DNA from 3 places in the Dyella sp. 333MFSha genome. Region 1 is predicted to be linked to each of the others. Evidence: predicted binding sites of a transcription regulator. Region 1 holds the regulator's gene; each other region holds the start of a gene.
The links. The regulator sigma-54, encoded in region 1, starts transcription at its own class of promoters, with help from an activator protein. The targets are predictions, from matches to a motif close to TGGCACGNGCNTTGC.
Positions count from the first base shown of each region.

Region 2: glnA (type I glutamate--ammonia ligase) is a predicted target of sigma-54. The motif match lies at 1,757-1,771, and genes of this name have one in related genera.
Region 3: pgaA (poly-beta-1,6 N-acetyl-D-glucosamine export porin PgaA) is a predicted target of sigma-54. The motif match lies at 2,101-2,115, and genes of this name have one in related genera.

Region 1 is NZ_FNBR01000003.1:69,938-75,333, reverse strand. Features, by position in the region: gene rapZ (RNase adapter RapZ) at 1-557, opposite strand, end outside; gene hprK (HPr(Ser) kinase/phosphatase) at 578-1,528, opposite strand; gene raiA (ribosome hibernation-promoting factor, HPF/YfiA family) at 1,645-1,998, opposite strand; gene BLT40_RS13675 (RNA polymerase factor sigma-54) at 2,121-3,608, opposite strand; gene lptB (LPS export ABC transporter ATP-binding protein) at 3,731-4,450, opposite strand; gene lptA (lipopolysaccharide transport periplasmic protein LptA) at 4,455-5,054, opposite strand; gene lptC (LPS export ABC transporter periplasmic protein LptC) at 5,017-5,396, opposite strand, start outside.
Region 2 is NZ_FNBR01000002.1:962,163-967,558, reverse strand. Features, by position in the region: gene acpA (acid phosphatase) at 1-566, opposite strand, end outside; gene BLT40_RS11615 (hypothetical protein) at 921-1,619, shown strand; gene glnA (type I glutamate--ammonia ligase) at 1,808-3,220, shown strand; gene BLT40_RS11600 (DUF6402 family protein) at 4,350-5,168, opposite strand.
Region 3 is NZ_FNBR01000001.1:1,495,422-1,500,817, reverse strand. Features, by position in the region: gene pgaA (poly-beta-1,6 N-acetyl-D-glucosamine export porin PgaA) at 1-1,973, opposite strand, end outside; gene BLT40_RS06465 (LysR family transcriptional regulator) at 2,475-3,356, shown strand; gene BLT40_RS06460 (fructosamine kinase family protein) at 3,372-4,232, opposite strand; gene BLT40_RS06455 (low molecular weight protein-tyrosine-phosphatase) at 4,229-4,717, opposite strand; gene BLT40_RS06450 (SDR family NAD(P)-dependent oxidoreductase) at 4,742-5,396, opposite strand, start outside.

The sequences.
Region 1 (5,396 bases):
AAACCACGGCGGTAGGCGAACGACTCGAAGAGCAGTGTCGTGCCGTCCGAGGCGGCGGCGTATCCCGTGGCGAACAGCCGTCGCAGCTGATGGACGTTGAGGTCGCTGGAGTCGATGACTTTTTCCGCGATCGAGACCAGGGGCCGCAGCAAGCGGCGCTCTTCGGCGATGGAATCGGCCAGCGAGAGTTTTTCCGCCGCCAGCGGGTGACGGCGGCGGGTCTCGGAGTAGCGCTTGATCAGGACGTCGTCGCGGCTGTCCAGGAAGATCAGATGGACGTGGACGCCCGCCGTGGAAAGCTCGGAAAGCACGTGAGGCATGCGCGAGAGGTCGATGCGCCGGTTGCGCACGTCGACGCCCACGGCGATGCGACGGCGCGGTCCGTGCTCGCCCTGGCTGACGGCGGCGACGAGCTGGGGAATCAGCTCGGCGGGCATGTTGTCGACGCAGTAAAACTCGAGGTCTTCCAGCGCACGCAGGGCGACCGTCTTGCCGCCGCCGGACATACCGGTAAGGACGACCAGATGGATGGCGCCAGGTTCGACGATGGGGCTCATGGTTTGCTCGGTCACGTCGGTCACCACGGCGGCAGGCGGCGCATCTGGTGCGCCTGCCGGTCGATGAAGGTTTGTGCGGGATCGATGCCCTTGCTCTTGAGCACGTGATTGCGCACGGCCGCCTCCACCAGCACCGCGAGGTTACGGCCGGGAGCGACGGGAATGGTGATCTTGGGCACGTCCACATCCAGCACGTTACGCCGGCTGACGTCGCCGGTAAGGCGGGTCATCGCGTCGATGTCTTCACCGGAGGTCAACGGCTTGAGGTGCACGACCAGACGCAGGTATTTCGATGGCTTGACCGCCGTGTGGCCGAACATCTCGCGGATGTTGAGCACACCCAGGCCGCGCACCTCGAGGAGGTCCTGCAGCAGCTCGGGGCAGGCGCCGTCTATGACGTCTGGCGCGATGAGGGTGAATTCGGTCGCGTCGTCGGCGACCAGGCGGTGGCCGCGACTGATGAGTTCCAGCGCCAGCTCGCTTTTGCCGGAGCCCGGGTCGCCGGTGATCAGCACGCCGATGGAAAACACCTCGAGGAAGACGCCATGAAGCGTGACCCGGGGTGCGAGCGTCCGCGCCAGGTGGTACTGCAGATACGTGAGCAGCTCGTGGCCGCGCTTGGTGCTCTGCCACAGCGGTGTGTCGGTTTCTTCCGCGACTTCACGCAGGTCGGAGGGGATCGACTGATCTTTCGTGACGATCAGCGCGGCCGGCTGGTAGGCGGCGATCTTGTGGATGACCTCCCAGCGCTGGCGCGATTCGAGGCCGTCGAGGTAGTTGAGCTCCTCCGTGCCGATGATCTGCACCTTGTTCGGGTAGATCACGTTGAGGTAGCCGACCAGCGAAGGACGGCGGCTCTGCTTGGCATTGGGCTCGAGCACGCGGGCCTCGCCGCGCATGCCGGCGGCCCAGCGAAGCGCCATACGTTCGTAGACGCCGTCGAAGAGTTGTCTGGCGGTGAGCCGATCCACGCGTGTGATCCCTTTAGATGGCGAAGCCGGCGTGAGGGCGCCGGCTGGGGCTATTGTGCCATCAACACGCGGGAGGAGGCCCGGCGGCGCGCGCGAGCGGCCGCCGGGCGCTCGCGTCAGTCGGTGCTGGCAACGCGCGCGTCGCGGCCTTCGGCGTTATGGTGATCCTTCAGCTTCTCTTTGTGCTTGCGAAGCTGGTCGGCGAGTTTGCCGATCATGGCGTCGATGGCGGAATAAAGGGTGTCGCCCTTGTTGTCGTCTTCCAGGCGGGCCACGCCTTCGCCATGGAGCCGGGTGCCGGCACAGTGCAGGGTGCCTCCGGCCTTGTGCTCGTTCTTGTCGACGGAAAGGACCACGTCGAGGGCTTTGATATTGTCGAAAAGGCGTTCGAAGCGGCCGATTTGCTGTTCCACGCGCTCGCGCAGAGCGGGGGTGATATGGACGTGCTGGCCGCTGATCTGGATTTGCATGACGCCTCCTTCTTGCTGAGGGTGTCGCCTTATGGCGACGAGATCGGAACGGCGGGGTTGCCGCTCCTCAAGCCTGAACTGATGAGACCGTGGACCTCCGCCGGGGTTCCCCCCGATGTTTCTCAACCTGCGCGAACGCGTTCGCTGGAGCTGGGAATTCGCATCGCTTCACGGTACTTGGCGACCGTACGGCGTGCGACCTGAATTCCGCGTCGATGGAGCTCCTCGGCGAGGGCCTGGTCGGACAAGGGGCGGCGTGCGTCCTCGCCCGTGATGAGCTTGCGCAACATGGCCTGGATGGCGGTGGCGGATGCGCTGCCGCCGTCTTCCGTCGCCACGCCACTGGAAAAGAAATGCTTGAGTTCGAAGGTGCCGCGCGGCGTGTGCATGTATTTCCGGGTGGTGACCCGTGAAATCGTCGATTCGTGCATGCCGACTTCTTCGGCGACCTCACGCAACACCAGCGGATGCATGGCCTCGGGGCCGTAATCGAGGAAGGCGCTCTGGCGGCGGACGATGACTTCCGCGACCTTGGTCAGGGTTTCGGCGCGCGACTGCAGACTCTTCAGCAACCAGCGGGCTTCCTGCAGCTGGCCCTTCATCCAGGTGGCGTCGTCGCCGCGCGCGCGGGCGATGAGGTTGCAGTAATGCTGGTTGAGCCCCAGCCGGGGCTGCGCGTCGGCGTTGAGGCTGACCGTCCAGCGACCCGCTTCCCGCCGTGCGTACACATCGGGCGCGACGTATTCGACGGGCGTGGCATCCAGCGCGGCGCCCGGGCGCGGATCGAGGCTGCGGATCAGCGCCGCGGCGCTGGCCACCTCGTTCTCGGCGGCCTTGAGCCGACGGGCGATCTTGACGCTGTCGTTTCGCGCGAGGAGCTCCAGCTCTTCAAGGACGATACGGATCGCCAGGTCGCGGAACGGTGTTTCGGTCGAAAACTGCGAGAGCTGGCAGAGCAGACAGTCGCGCAGATCGAGGCTGGCGATGCCGGTGGGATCGAATCGCTGCACGCGCTGGCGTACCGCTTCGATCTCCCCGGCACTGGCCCGCAGTTCGGCGGGCAGCGCGACTTCCACCGCCTCGACCCCGTCGCGCAGGTACCCGTCCTCGTCCAGCGCGTGGATGATCGCGGTGGCGATCGCGTGGTCGCGTGGGGAGAACTGGGAAAGATTGAGCTGCCACTCCAGGTGCTGCTGGAGGCTTTCCGGCGCGGCATTCTGCGGCTCGAAACCGTCTTCGTCACCACCGTTCGAACGCGATGGGGCGCCAGCGTAGTCACCCGCCTCGCCGTGGAAGCGATCGTCATCCCACTCCGGGGCGAGTTCTTCGGACGGGGTGGCGGTGGACTCGTCCTCCTTCGAGGACTTGGCCGGGAGCTCCTGGCGGGACGGGAACTCCGCGTCGAAACCGTTCTCGTCCGCGGCGTCGCCGTCGGCATCCGCGTCGGATTCCGCATCTTCGGCAAACTCGAGCAGCGGGTTGCTCTCCGCGATCTGGCGGAGTTCCGCTTCGAGCTCCAGCTGCGACAGCTGGAGCAGACGAATGGCCTGCTGTAGCTGCGGGGTCAGCGTGAGCTGCTGATGCAGGCGAAACTGAAGTCCGGGTTTCATGCCTTCGATGCGTGAGGTGTCGAATCCATCCTAACCCCTTGCGGCCTCCACAAACCAGCGGTCCGGCCGGCTAGCACCTCTGGCCGAATCTGCGCGTCGGCGCAGATGGCCGGTGACGCGCTCTAGATGCGGAATTCACGACCCAGATACACCTCGCGCACCTTCTCATCGGCGAGGATGTGCTGAGGCGTACCGCGCGAGAGGACCTCACCGTCGTTGAGGATGTACGCGCGGTCGCAGATGCCGAGCGTTTCGCGGACGTTGTGATCGGTGATCAGCACGCCGATGCCGCGTTCCTTGAGGTGTCGCACGATGCGCTGGATCTCGCCCACGGAAATGGGATCGACGCCGGCGAACGGCTCATCGAGCAGCATGTAGCGCGGGCGTGCCGCCAGCGCCCGGGCGATTTCGACGCGACGACGCTCGCCGCCGGACAGGCTGATGCCCTTCTGATCGGCGATGTGCGCGATCTTCAGTTCGTCGAGCAGGCTGTCGAGTTCGTCGTCGCGCTGCTTCTGCGTCATGCCGTCGCGCAGTTCGAGCACCGCCATGATGTTGTCCGACACGCTGAGGCGGCGGAAGACCGAGGCTTCCTGCGGCAGATATCCGATGCCGAGCTTGGCGCGCGCGTGCATGGGCAGGCCGGTGATGTCCTGCTGATCGAGCTTGATCACGCCCGCGTCGGCCTGGATCAGCCCGACCACCATGTAGAAGCAGGTCGTCTTGCCGGCGCCGTTGGGGCCGAGAAGGCCGACGACCTCACCTTCGCGGATGGAGAAGGCGAAGTCACGGACTACCTTGCGTGCGCGGAAGCGCTTCTGCAGGCCTTGGGCTGAAAGCATCGGGTCAGGGCTTCCTGGCAGGTGCGGCCGCGGCCGCCGGAGTGGGGCAGGCGCCGGCCGCCTTGGCGGGTGCGCCCGGCGTGGTGCTCTTCGGCTGGAAGGTCATGTGTACGGGTGCGGGACCGTTGCTTTCGCCCGTCATCGTGCTGTTCTGGGTGTTGTAGGTGAGCTTGTCGCCATCGGCACTGCCCTTCGCCGGCTGGTTGACATGGGCACCGCCGGTCAGCACGGCAAAGTCCTTGTCGATCTTGTAGTCGATGTTGGAAGCCTTGCCGTCCATCGGCTGGTCGCAATCGTCCAGCTGATGGATGGTGGCGGGGCTGCCGTCGACGACCACCCGGTTGAGCTGGCTGTCGGCGTCGAAATAACCCGTCGCCTTGCTGCCGGTGATCTTCAGGGTGCCCTGGGTCAGGACGACGCTTCCCGTCCAGATCACCTTGCCGTTGGGCTGCTGGGAGCCATCGAACGACTTGGAGACGACGTCGGCCGGCTGGTTGCGATCGGACTGCTTGGCGGCGGCCGGCAGGCTGGCCACGAGCGCCAGGCCAAGCAGCGCAAGCAGCGCGTTAGCGCTTGGGCGGCAGATACGTGGTGTGGACTGCATCGAGAAGCTCCAGGTGCTTGGTATCGAGATTGGCGCGCATGCCAACGCCGTTCATTGTAGAGGTTCCCTGGACGATACGGGCCGCCTCGGCGGTCTCCAGGTAGTTCCGCTTGGGCCACGCGGTGACCTCGGAGGTGTCGATGCTGGCCGGCGGCGTCTGCGCGAAGGCGACGCGGTCCATGTGCACCTTGCCCTGCAGCTTCAGCATGCTGCCGTCCTTGTTGACCCAGCCGTACTGCGAATGCCCCTTCCACGGCGGCACGTCGACTTCCTTGGTCGAGGGCAGCACGAAGTCGGGCGCATTGATGTACAGCGAATCGTCACCCTCGCGGCGCTCCAGAT
Region 2 (5,396 bases), on a different contig from region 1:
GCACCGTTGTCACCCCACGCGACGAAGCCGTCGTTCTTGCCGCCGTTGATCTGCAGCTGGTTGTTATAGAACGCGTGGACGAGATCGCGCGTGACCAGACCGTGCGGCAGCGGGGTGCCGTCGCCGGTGTGCAGTGCCCACGGCGCGTTCGGCAGGCCGGTAATGTCCTTTTCGCCGATCTTGTACGTTTTATGGTCGACGACCTGCTCGTGCGGCACGAGCCCGCCCCAGATGGGTGGCAGGGTCTTCAGCGGGGTGCCGTCGCGATCCCGCTGGATCAGACGTTCTGGCGGAACTTCGCTCAGCGGCTGCTGCAGACCGGGGAAGTCCCCGAACAGATTGTTGAAGCTGCGGTTTTCCGCGTAGATCACGACCACGTTGTCGATGTGTCTTTCGAGCAACGCATCCAGTGCGGCACCGGTCGGCGCTGGGCCAGCCGCCTTCTTGCCGGCTGCGGTCACCTCGCTTGCGCCACCCAGCGCGAGCATGGCGCCGGTCGTGGCCATGCCGCCCAGCAACCGGCGTCGCGCGGCGTCGGGGGTGTCGTTATCGGTTTTCTTGGTCATGGAGCGGCTCTGCGTGCGCCGGCCCGGGGAAAGGCGGCGGTGTGGGAGGGGCGAGGCCCCGCTAGGGACCGAAGCGTAAACGATGTGGGTGGCTCGGGAAAACGCGACGGCATCGGGAACGAGGCGTGAACGCTCGCGGACCTATTTACTGCGGCATGCGCGAGTCGGATGATGGCGCCGGCGCAAGGTTGCGCGACAGGGGAAATCGCGATGGCTATCAGATCTGGCCTCGGCATCGCCGTGGCTGTCGTACGGGGACATGGGCGGACGCTTTGCGCGGTCGGCGTCTTCGTATTGTCGATGACGCTCGCTGCTTGCTCCGGCAATCGGCGGCCAACAACGCCCCCGCCTCCGATGCCCGTTGAGCCGCTCCTTCCCGTCCCGCCCGAAGCGACGGATGTCACCGGACCCGCGGTCGTCGATCACCGTCCGCCGGCGGACCGGGCATACGACATCCACTCGTTGCTGATCACCAGCTGTGATTACGGGATTTATACGGTGCCCCAGAAACCGGCTTCCCTGTCGGCTGTCGCGTTGCTTCGCAACGAAATGGCTACCGCGCCAGGCGACCCATGGCACGGGCACACCATCGAGGTACGCCGTTACGCTGCCTATCTCAACGCCAAGCGCGCGTTGAAAGGCAGCGTAGGGTCGATGTATGGGGGCCTGCTTCCGATGCTCATGCTTCGAGCCGGCGAGAAATGCTCCGAGACGGAGATGCATGGCGGATGGTATGCGGGATCGGAGATTGTGAATGCGCTGTCGCCACTGATCGTCGAAATGATCGTCAGTGTCGACGGCAAGGTCTACAACGTGCGCTCGGTGTATTCGCCGCGCGTCGGCGTCACGCCCAAGCTCAAGCAGCCGACCGATGACAGCGAACTGACGCAGGCGATGATCAAGGCGGATCGCGCATTGCTCGCGCGGATGGGAACCGCGGTGCCGACAGCGCAGCCGGTGACTCCCGGTCCGGTCGCGCCGCCGACCTCGACGGCGCCCGCAAAGTCGTCGGACGACGATGGCTTTGTGAACTTTCCTTCCCACCAGCCTTGAGCGACGACGCTGGCGGATCGGCCGAAATGGTGCGTGAGCGAGAACGATGCACCATGATGGTGCATTTGCGCATCTTCCTCACACCCGTTCTATGATGGGAGAGCTTGATTCCGGCGCCCCGTCGATGGCGGATACGCTGGCATAGCGATTGCTACACGCATTCCGCCCACACCCATTTCGAGGTTTGTATGTCCGCCGCTTCCAAAGTGCTGAACCTGATCCAGGACGAGGAAATCGAGTTCGTCGACCTGCGCTTCGCCGACATGCTCGGCAAGCACCACCACGTCACGTTCCCCGCCCACGCCATCGACGAGAGCACCTTCGAAGACGGCAAGATGTTCGACGGCTCGTCGATCGCCGGCTGGAAGGGCATCAACGAGTCCGACATGGTTCTCATGCCGGATCCGGAGACCGCCCACCTCGACCCGTTCAGCGCCCACAAGCAGCTGATCGTGCATTGCGACGTGCTCGAGCCGAGCACCATGCAGGCTTACGGTCGCGACCCGCGCTCCATCGCCAAGCGCGGCGAAGCCTTCCTGAAGTCGACCGGCATCGCCGATACCGCCTTCTTCGGCCCGGAACCCGAGTTCTTCATCTTCGACTCGGTCCGCTGGCAGAACGACATGGGACGCGTGTTCTACGAAATCGGCTCCGAAGAAGCAGCCTGGTCGTCGCGCTACAAGTACGACGGCACCAACAGCGGCCACCGTCCGGGCGTCAAGGGCGGCTATTTCCCGGTCAGCCCGGTCGACAGCCTGGGTGACCTGCGCGCCGACATGTGCAAGGTGCTCGAGTCGCTCGGCCAGGTGGTCGAAGTGCATCACCACGAAGTCGCCAACGCGGGCCAGTGCGAGATCGGCACGCGCTTCAACACCCTGGTGAAGAAGGCCGACGAACTGATGACGATGAAGTACGTCATCAAGAACGTCGCCCACCAGCAGGGCAAGACCGTGACCTTCATGCCGAAGCCGATCGTCGGCGACAATGGCTCGGGCATGCACGTGCACCAGTCGCTGTCGAAGAACGGCGAGAACCTCTTCGCGGGCGACCTCTACGGTGGCCTGTCGCAGACGGCGCTGTGGTACATCGGCGGTATCTTCAAGCACGCCAAGGCCATCAACGCGTTCGCGAATTCGACGACCAACAGCTACAAGCGTCTGGTCCCGGGCTTCGAAGCGCCGGTCATGCTCGCCTACTCGGCGCGTAACCGTTCGGCATCCTGCCGTATCCCGTACGTGTCGAGCCCGAAGGGTCGTCGTATCGAAATCCGTTTCCCCGATCCGATGCAGTCGGGCTACCTGACCTTCACCGTGCTGATGATGGCCGGCCTTGACGGCATCCTGAACAAGATCGACCCGGGTGCACCGGCCGACAAGGATCTCTACGATCTGCCGCCGGAAGAAGAGAAGAACATTCCGCAGGTCTGCGCCAGCCTCGACGAAGCGCTCGCCGCGCTCGACAAGGATCGCGACTTCCTCAAGGCCGGCGGCGTGTTCACCGACGACTTCATCGACGCGTATATCTCGCTGAAGATGCAGGAAGTGACCCGCTACCGCGCGAGCACCCACCCGCTCGAGTTCCAGATGTACTACGCGATCTGATTGCGAGAGCGATCATCGGGTAAAAGAAAGGGGCGCTTCGGCGCCCCTTTTTCTTTGGTTCTCTCGCCGTGTTCAGCGCGTCATTCCCAAAGGCCCGGCGTCCAGTCGGCGCTGATCTTCCCGATTCTTTTCCGACCTCTGTATCTCGTTGCGCTTCCGCTCGTAAAAGGCCTCTATTCGCGCCATGGTTGCCGCATCAGAGCATCGGGTCGTATCGGCCAACATGAATCCACCGATGTTCACTAAACGTCGTCCCGTCTTTCCTGTATCTCCGCAATCGACATAGTCGAAGGTGGATGAGGGATCGTAGACGATGGTCTCACCGAGAAAGGCCCCGGTGCTCGCTTCGTATGCGCGATCAGAGACAGCGGCGTGCCACCGCTTCGCAAAGCCAACTTGCAGCGATGGATCGGGATGAGGAATACGGTGAAAAACTGAGGGCAGTACGCGGAAAGCGCTGTACGTGTCGACTCGGATACAGCCGTTCGGGCTGATCTCTGATGACACATACGTAGCGAAGGCTCGCTCCTACCAAACTGACCCGCTAAGGAGCACAACGGAGGCGGAAACCACGAGAGCAATAAGGAATCCTTGCGATCTCATTGCTCCGGTGCCGAGAGGGTACGCCTGATCGGGCGCCCGTTTTTCCACTCCGTCTGTATTCGTTGGCTCTCCTCCCGCTCTCGCTCGTAGAACGCTTCTAGCTTAGCGAGAGTGGCTTCGTCAGAGCAGCGGTCGGTATCCGTGAGTGAAAACTGATTGGCAACTACAACACGCCGCCCGGGTGTTCTCGTGTCACCCCAGTACATGATGCTCGTGGACGCCGATGGATCGAAAACGACAGTCTCTCCCAGGAAAGTGCCAGTGCTGGCTTCGTAAGCGCGTTTGAATATCTCGTCTTCCCACGACCTCCCGAGCGCATACCTAATCGTCGGATCAGGATCCGGAATACGGTGAAATACTGACGGAAGTACGCGGAACGCAGAGTACGTGTCGATGCGCAGACAGCCGTCGGGACTCGTCTCTGAAGATACGAGGGTTGCATATGCGCGTTCCCACCAGTTCGACGCATGATAGAGCGTGACTCCGGCCGCGACCGCCATAACGAACACGACTGTCTTCGTCTCCATTAACCCAGGTCCAGAAGAAGGCTCACAGGTTCCCAATGAACATCGGAATAGATGATGAAATCACCGCCATAGCCGGTCTGACAACGATAAGTATCGAAGTCCTTGTTGAATATGTTTCCGATCGGTTCGCCGCCCCAACGAAAGACCATGCCGTTCGACGCCGCATTCATGAGCATCTGGCCCTTGCTGAGGACGCCATCCTTAGTCCATGTGCCGAGGTATTGAAAGCCCTCAAAATCATAAGTGTCGCGTATGTAGTAGCCGGCGTGCGTAACCTGTAAGGAAATTCTTCCTGTTCTAGCGTCGCGCGTAGCTTCGCCAATGAGTACGACTTTCATGGCGGCCTTTCCCAGGCTTCCATAAAGATCGTCCATCGTGCCCAGGTTGTCCCCAAAAAGTTCGATATTCGACTGGCAAGTAGCCTCGAGCTGGATAGCTGTGTGATCCTTACTTCCAAACGCGACTCGATTGCTTGTGCCCCATGCAGCTCCACTCATACGCTTGCGAAGCAGTTCTCTGGCCGGACCATTCGCCATTTTCGCGCGCAATCTGGTCATGGCCATGGCTACATGCCCGTGCGAAAGCGCCCAGCTCATGCGAACGGCGTGCATGTTCACTTGACTAGGCGACAGGGTTCGCGGATCTGGTGGGTTGATCGATTTCCATTCGTGCGGAAGCACCCACGCCGCACCATGCAGCCAATGTTCCATCAATTCGGCGGAAACTGCCCATCCCATGTGACGCATCGCTCGGGGAATCGACTCGATCTTGTCTCTGATGCCAATGACCCTCTGGCAAGACGATGTGTTCTCAATCATGGTGACGCTCCTTGTTAGTTCGCGTGAGCGATCGCGCGTTCCGTAGCGCGCGATGCTTCCTTCTCCAATCATGCCTCGGTCTTGGGCCTGACCATCCGGCGCGGATAGTAGTCGTACCGGCAATCGCCATGTACCAAACGCGCGCCACGCATTCAGCAAGCGAAGCATCTTCATGAACGAACGATGTGCGGGAAATTGCGCTGTCCCTCAGTCTCAAACATTCGTCGA
Region 3 (5,396 bases), on a different contig from region 1:
CCCCAGCCCAGCCGGATACCGGCGCGCGGCTGGAACGTCTGACCGTAGCGGATGGTGGCCATCCAGTCGGTGGCGTAGCCCTGTTCGGCGTACTGCCCCACGGCGACGTCGATCCGCTGTGTGACCGCGCGCTCGTAGAACTGACCGAGCAGGTTCTGCAGGCGGCCCGTGATCGCGTAGCTCTTGTCGCGGCGCGGGTTGAAGTAGGGGCGATCGGTCAGGGTGTTCATCGAGCCCCCCAGTTCGATGCCGCCGTCCAGTGCCAGATTGGGAGCGGTGTGCAGTCGCTGGGTCAGCGAGGCGGTCCACGACGTGCGTTTGTTGTCGTCGCTGAAGTTGTCGCGCGACAGACCCAGGCGCGCCTGGGTCAGCTCGCTCGCCCTCCAGGTGACGGCGGTATCCAGCGTCTTTGCTGAAATGCCGTAGTACTGTCCACGCAGCGGCGCGTCGTCGCCCGCGGTGCTGTAATCGGTCGCCCAGGTCCAGTGATCGGTGATCGACCAGTCGAAGCCGGCCTCGAGGGCGGTCTTGCCGACATAACGGTCGGCGGCGGGAAGGGCGCGCACATAAGCCTCGAGACCACGGGCATAGCCGATCACGCCCACGCCGACGCGTGAGCGACGCACGTCGCCTTCGGGCAGGTCGGCGGTCGAGTAGCGGGCCAGTGCCAGCACACGCCAGTGATCGTCGATCAGCGGGCTCGCGGCCGACGCCTGGGTCGTGGCGTCGCGGTCGCCGAAGTCGGGGCTGGAGCCCTTGCCCTGTTCGGTGCTCAGATCGAACTGCCAGCCGCGCTCGCGGTTCCACGACTGCACGGCGCGGGCGACGCGCCCATTGCGGTCGGCCAGGGTCTGCGCGACGCCCAGGTCCTCGTCCACGCTTTCATAATCGTTGAGCACGCGCGCGGCGTCGGCTTCACCGATGTAGGCGCCGACATCGCGGCGGTCGAGCGTGCCGGCGATGTTGAAGTCTTCCTGCGCGCGGCGTGGCCAGCCGCGCGCCAGCTCGACCATGCCGAGCTCGCGACGGATCTGCGAGTTGGCGGGCGCCTCGCGCGACATCGGAAGAAGGCGGTCGTACGCGTCGGCCGGCATGTCGACGTATTCGCGGAGTGTGGCCGCGTTGAGATCGGCATCGACCTTGCGCTGGTTCTGGATCGGCGCACGGATACCGGGCACGCGCGTCCATGTCGGCTCTTTCGCGGCGAGCGCATCGATGGTCCGGATGGCCTTGTCCGTCTGCCCGGATTCCAGGTAGGCGTACATCAGGCCGATGCGTGGTTCGAAATCGGCGGCGCCATAGGGGCCCGGGTCCTTGGCAATGCTGTCTTCGTAAAGGGTTGCGGCTTCCGCCGGCCGGCGCCTGACCAGCAGCGCATCGGCGACGGCGCGCTCGACGTAAGCGGGCAGGGCGACGTTACGCTGGCGAAGCGCGTCGTAACGCGTGACCACCTCGTCCGCGCGACCGGCCTGGTCCAGCGCCACCAGCAGATCCAGCTCCGCGCGCTGGCGCAGGCCCTGGTCCAGCTGGGGATCGTCCGCGAGGCGACGGGCATCGGCCACGGCGCGGTCGGCCTCGGCATAGGGTGCGCGCGGATCGGCGGGCTCGCCGTTAGCCCAGCGGATTTCGTGGGCGATGTGATCGGCGTCCAGATGGACGCGATCGCCCACGCTCTGGGGCGGTTGCAAGCGAGCCGCCAGTTCCCTGGCGCGCGTCGTCGCGCCCATTTCCGTCAATAAAGCGACGTTGAGCGTCTGTGCCTCGCGATCGTCCGGCCAGCGGGCCAGTACCTCCTGGCAGTGCGCCAGGGCGTCGACGCGGTGCCCCGCGCTACGCTCGTCGCGTGCCTTCGCCATCAGTGCGTCGCGTTCGGAAGGCGCGGCGGCGGCCAGGGCCAGAGGCCCGTGCAGAGCCAGCGCCAGCGCGAGGCACAAGCGTGCCCGGGGCACGCGCGCGGTGCGCGGCGGTGTCATCGAATTGATTCCCATCCTGCCAACATGACCTGTATCAGCCCCTGCGAATGTCCATTCCCGGCAAGTGGCGGTGAGCGTTTGAGGCACCGAATCCCGTTCGCGCCGGCGCAGCCTGCCAATGGTAAAGGCAAGCTGCATGCCAAGTGATGCATCAAGTACCGGATCAGCCGGTCGTTCGGCGTCGCGCGTTCAGGTGCACGATGTTCGAGGACACGTCAGCGGAAGCGACGCCGTGATGGCCGTCACCGTCGACGTGACGTACGGCCCGGCCACTGTTTTGGATGCGCACGGCTTCGCCGGTGGTTGCCGACGTGCGTGGGCAGTACGGGGCGACCTTGCAAGTGGAGGGGGGGCCTCGATCGCCTTGCGGAGGCGGGGACTATCGTTATTCCAGGCCGGTCACGTTTCGCGGGCGGGGACGACTAGCAGCCCTTTGCATGAGGCTCGATAATGACCATAAGTTCGCTCGCGCGAATAATCTCTCACGGATAAGAGAATCTTATGATTCAACCGCAATGGCTGGAGACCTTCCGGCAGCTTGCCGACCTCGGTAACTTTACCCGTGTCGCTGAGCGACTGGGTGTCACTCAGGCCGCCATCAGCCAGCACATCCGTCAGCTCGAGGACCGGCTGGGGCCCCTGGTGATTCGCCGGCCCCGAAGCATCGAACTGATGCCAGCCGGCCTCGCCCTACTGGACTACTGCCGTGACGTGGACCGCGCCGACAAGGCGCTGAAGCTGCGCCTGTCGGATGTCGACGCGCTGGAGGGCGAGGTCAGTCTGATTACGCCTGGAAGCATTGGCTTGTCGCTGTATCCGCTATTGCTGGATCTGCAGCAGGCGAATCCGGGGCTTGTCATTCGCCATCGCTTTGCCCCGGACAGCGAAGTTCGCGCGGCGGTGATGGAAAGCCGCTATGAAATCGGTCTGATGAGCCTGCGGCCCGATGACGAATCGCTGGCCGCCGAGCCGTTTACGACTGAGGCGCTGGAACTGGTCGCTCCTGCCGACCGCGATGTGAAGGGTTGGAAGGATCTCGTCCAGATCGGCTTTATTGACCATCCCGACGGTCAGGCGATGGCGACGCGGCTCCTGGCGCGTCAGTTTCCCGGTGCCGGTGGTCTTAAGGGTGTTCCCGTCGCAGGGTTCAGTAATCAGATCGGGCTGATTCTTGAGCCGGTAGCGCGCGGACTTGGCTTCACGGTGATTCCGGAGCATGCGCGTCGTGCGTTTGCGCGGCAGGAGGCTATCCAGGTGGTGCGGGGCACGGATCCTGTCGTCGATACGCTTTGGCTGGTGTGTCGGGCGGAGTGGGCGTTGTCGATGCGGGCGATGCGGGTGGTGACGTATTTGCGCGAACGCCTGGATGCGTCGAGTCGCTGACCGCCCGGCGAAGTATCAGACGCCCAGTTTTCCGAGTGTGCTGTCGAGCGGGGCGAGGTACGAGCCGCCGAACAAGCGCACATGCATCAACAGCGGATACAGCTGGTAGAGGTGCCGCCTCGTCGTCATGAATCTGCGTTCGAGCGGCCTGATCTCGGTATACCCCTTGAAGAACGCCGGCCCGACACTGCCAAACAGCGTCGCCAGCGCAAGGTCGACCTCACCATCACCGCGATAGATGGCCGGATCGATAAAGCAGGCGCCGCCATGCGCGGTCGCCAGCATATTGCCTCCCCACAGATCGCCATGTACGAGCGACGGCTGCACCGCCGGATCGATCCACTCGCCAAGACGCTGGGCCACCTTGTCGATACGGTGACGAAACGACGAAGGCAATTCGCCGGCTTCATCCGCGAGTCCCGCCATATAAAGCAGGCGCCGGTCGCGAAAGAACGCGATCCAATCGTGATCGAACGTATTCGGTTGCGGGATGCTGCCCACCACCGTGTCGTGCCTGTATCCGAACTCATCGCCCACGGGCTGCGCATGCATGGTTGCGATAGCGCGACCGGCGGCGCGCTGCACCTCGTCGTCGAAGCCACGGCCGCCATCGTCGACCCACGCCAGTACGAGTGCATCGTCATCGACCGCCAGCGTCTCGGGCACGGGGAGCCCGGCGGCACGCAAGTCATCGAGCATGCTCGCCTCGAGCGTCAGCGCGACTTGTCCCGGTCGACGGAACTTGGCCATGACGTGGCTGCCATCCTGCCGCTCGACACGAACGCTGCGCGCGATGTCGCCACCGGAGAGCGTATGCAGGCGGGCAGGGCGCTCGCCTAGCAGCTGTCCGAGATGGTCGAGTTCCGAAACGGTCACCGTGCGGCGGGCTCTCGGAGCTTACGAATCACGCCATCGACGCCACGCTCGATCATGTCGAACGCGTGCACGAAATCCTTCGCCGAGCCGTACCACGGATCGGGCACGTCGAGGCCTTTCGGACCGTCCGCATAGTCCATCAGCAGCCCGACCTTGTCCGCCGCGTCGGGTGCGACGCGGCGGAGGGCATCGATGTGTGACCCGGTCATGCCCAGCACGAGGTCGTAGTCCTCGAAGTCCCTGGCGGTGACGCGGCGCGCGCGATGTGTCGGCATGGCGACGCCACGTCGACGCAACTCGGTCAGCGCGCGCGAGTCGGGTGGATTGCCGATCTCTTCACCGCTGACGGCCGCGCTGTCGACGCGGACGTCCCAGCCCAGTTCGGCCGCCTTGTGCATGAGCAGGGCATGGGCGGTGGGCGACCGGCAGATATTGCCGGTGCAGATGAAAAGGACGGAAGGCGTGGTTTTGAGGTCGGAAGTCATCCCATGACCATAAAGCAAAACCGGTCAGACCTGTGTCATGCCGCCGTCGATGCACAGTTCCGCGCCCGCGATGAAGCTGCTCTCGGACGAGGCCAGGAACAACGCCGCCGCAGCGACCTCATCGGGTCTGCCCATACGGCCGAGGGGTATGCGGGCGGTCAGCGTCTCGCGCACCTCATCGGAAGCGGCAGCCATCATGTCGGTGTCGACCGGGCCCGGGCTGAGCGTGTTGACGCGGATGCCGCGGCTGACCAGCTCGGCGGTCCAGGTGCGGGCATACGAGCGCAGCGCCGCCTTGCTTGCGGCGTAGGTGCCGTAGCCATACACGCCGATCGCATCCGCGATGGAGCCGATCAGCACGATGGTGCCGCCCGGGGGCATGTGCGGCACCGCTTTCTGCACGGTGAATGCCGCGGCGCGGACGTTGAGGTCGAAGATGCCGTCGAAGTGCGCTTCGGTGATGTCGTCGACCAGGCTGTATTCGCTGATGCCCGAGTTGACCACGAGGGTGTCGACGCGACCCTTGCGTGCGACGACCGCGGCGAAGACGCGGTCCAGCTGGACGGCGTCGGTAACGTCGGCCTGCACGGCTTCGGCGTTGGCGCCGAGGCCGGCGATGGCGTCATCGAGTGTCGCCTGGCGGCGGCCGACGATGAAGACATAGGCACCTTCGTTGACG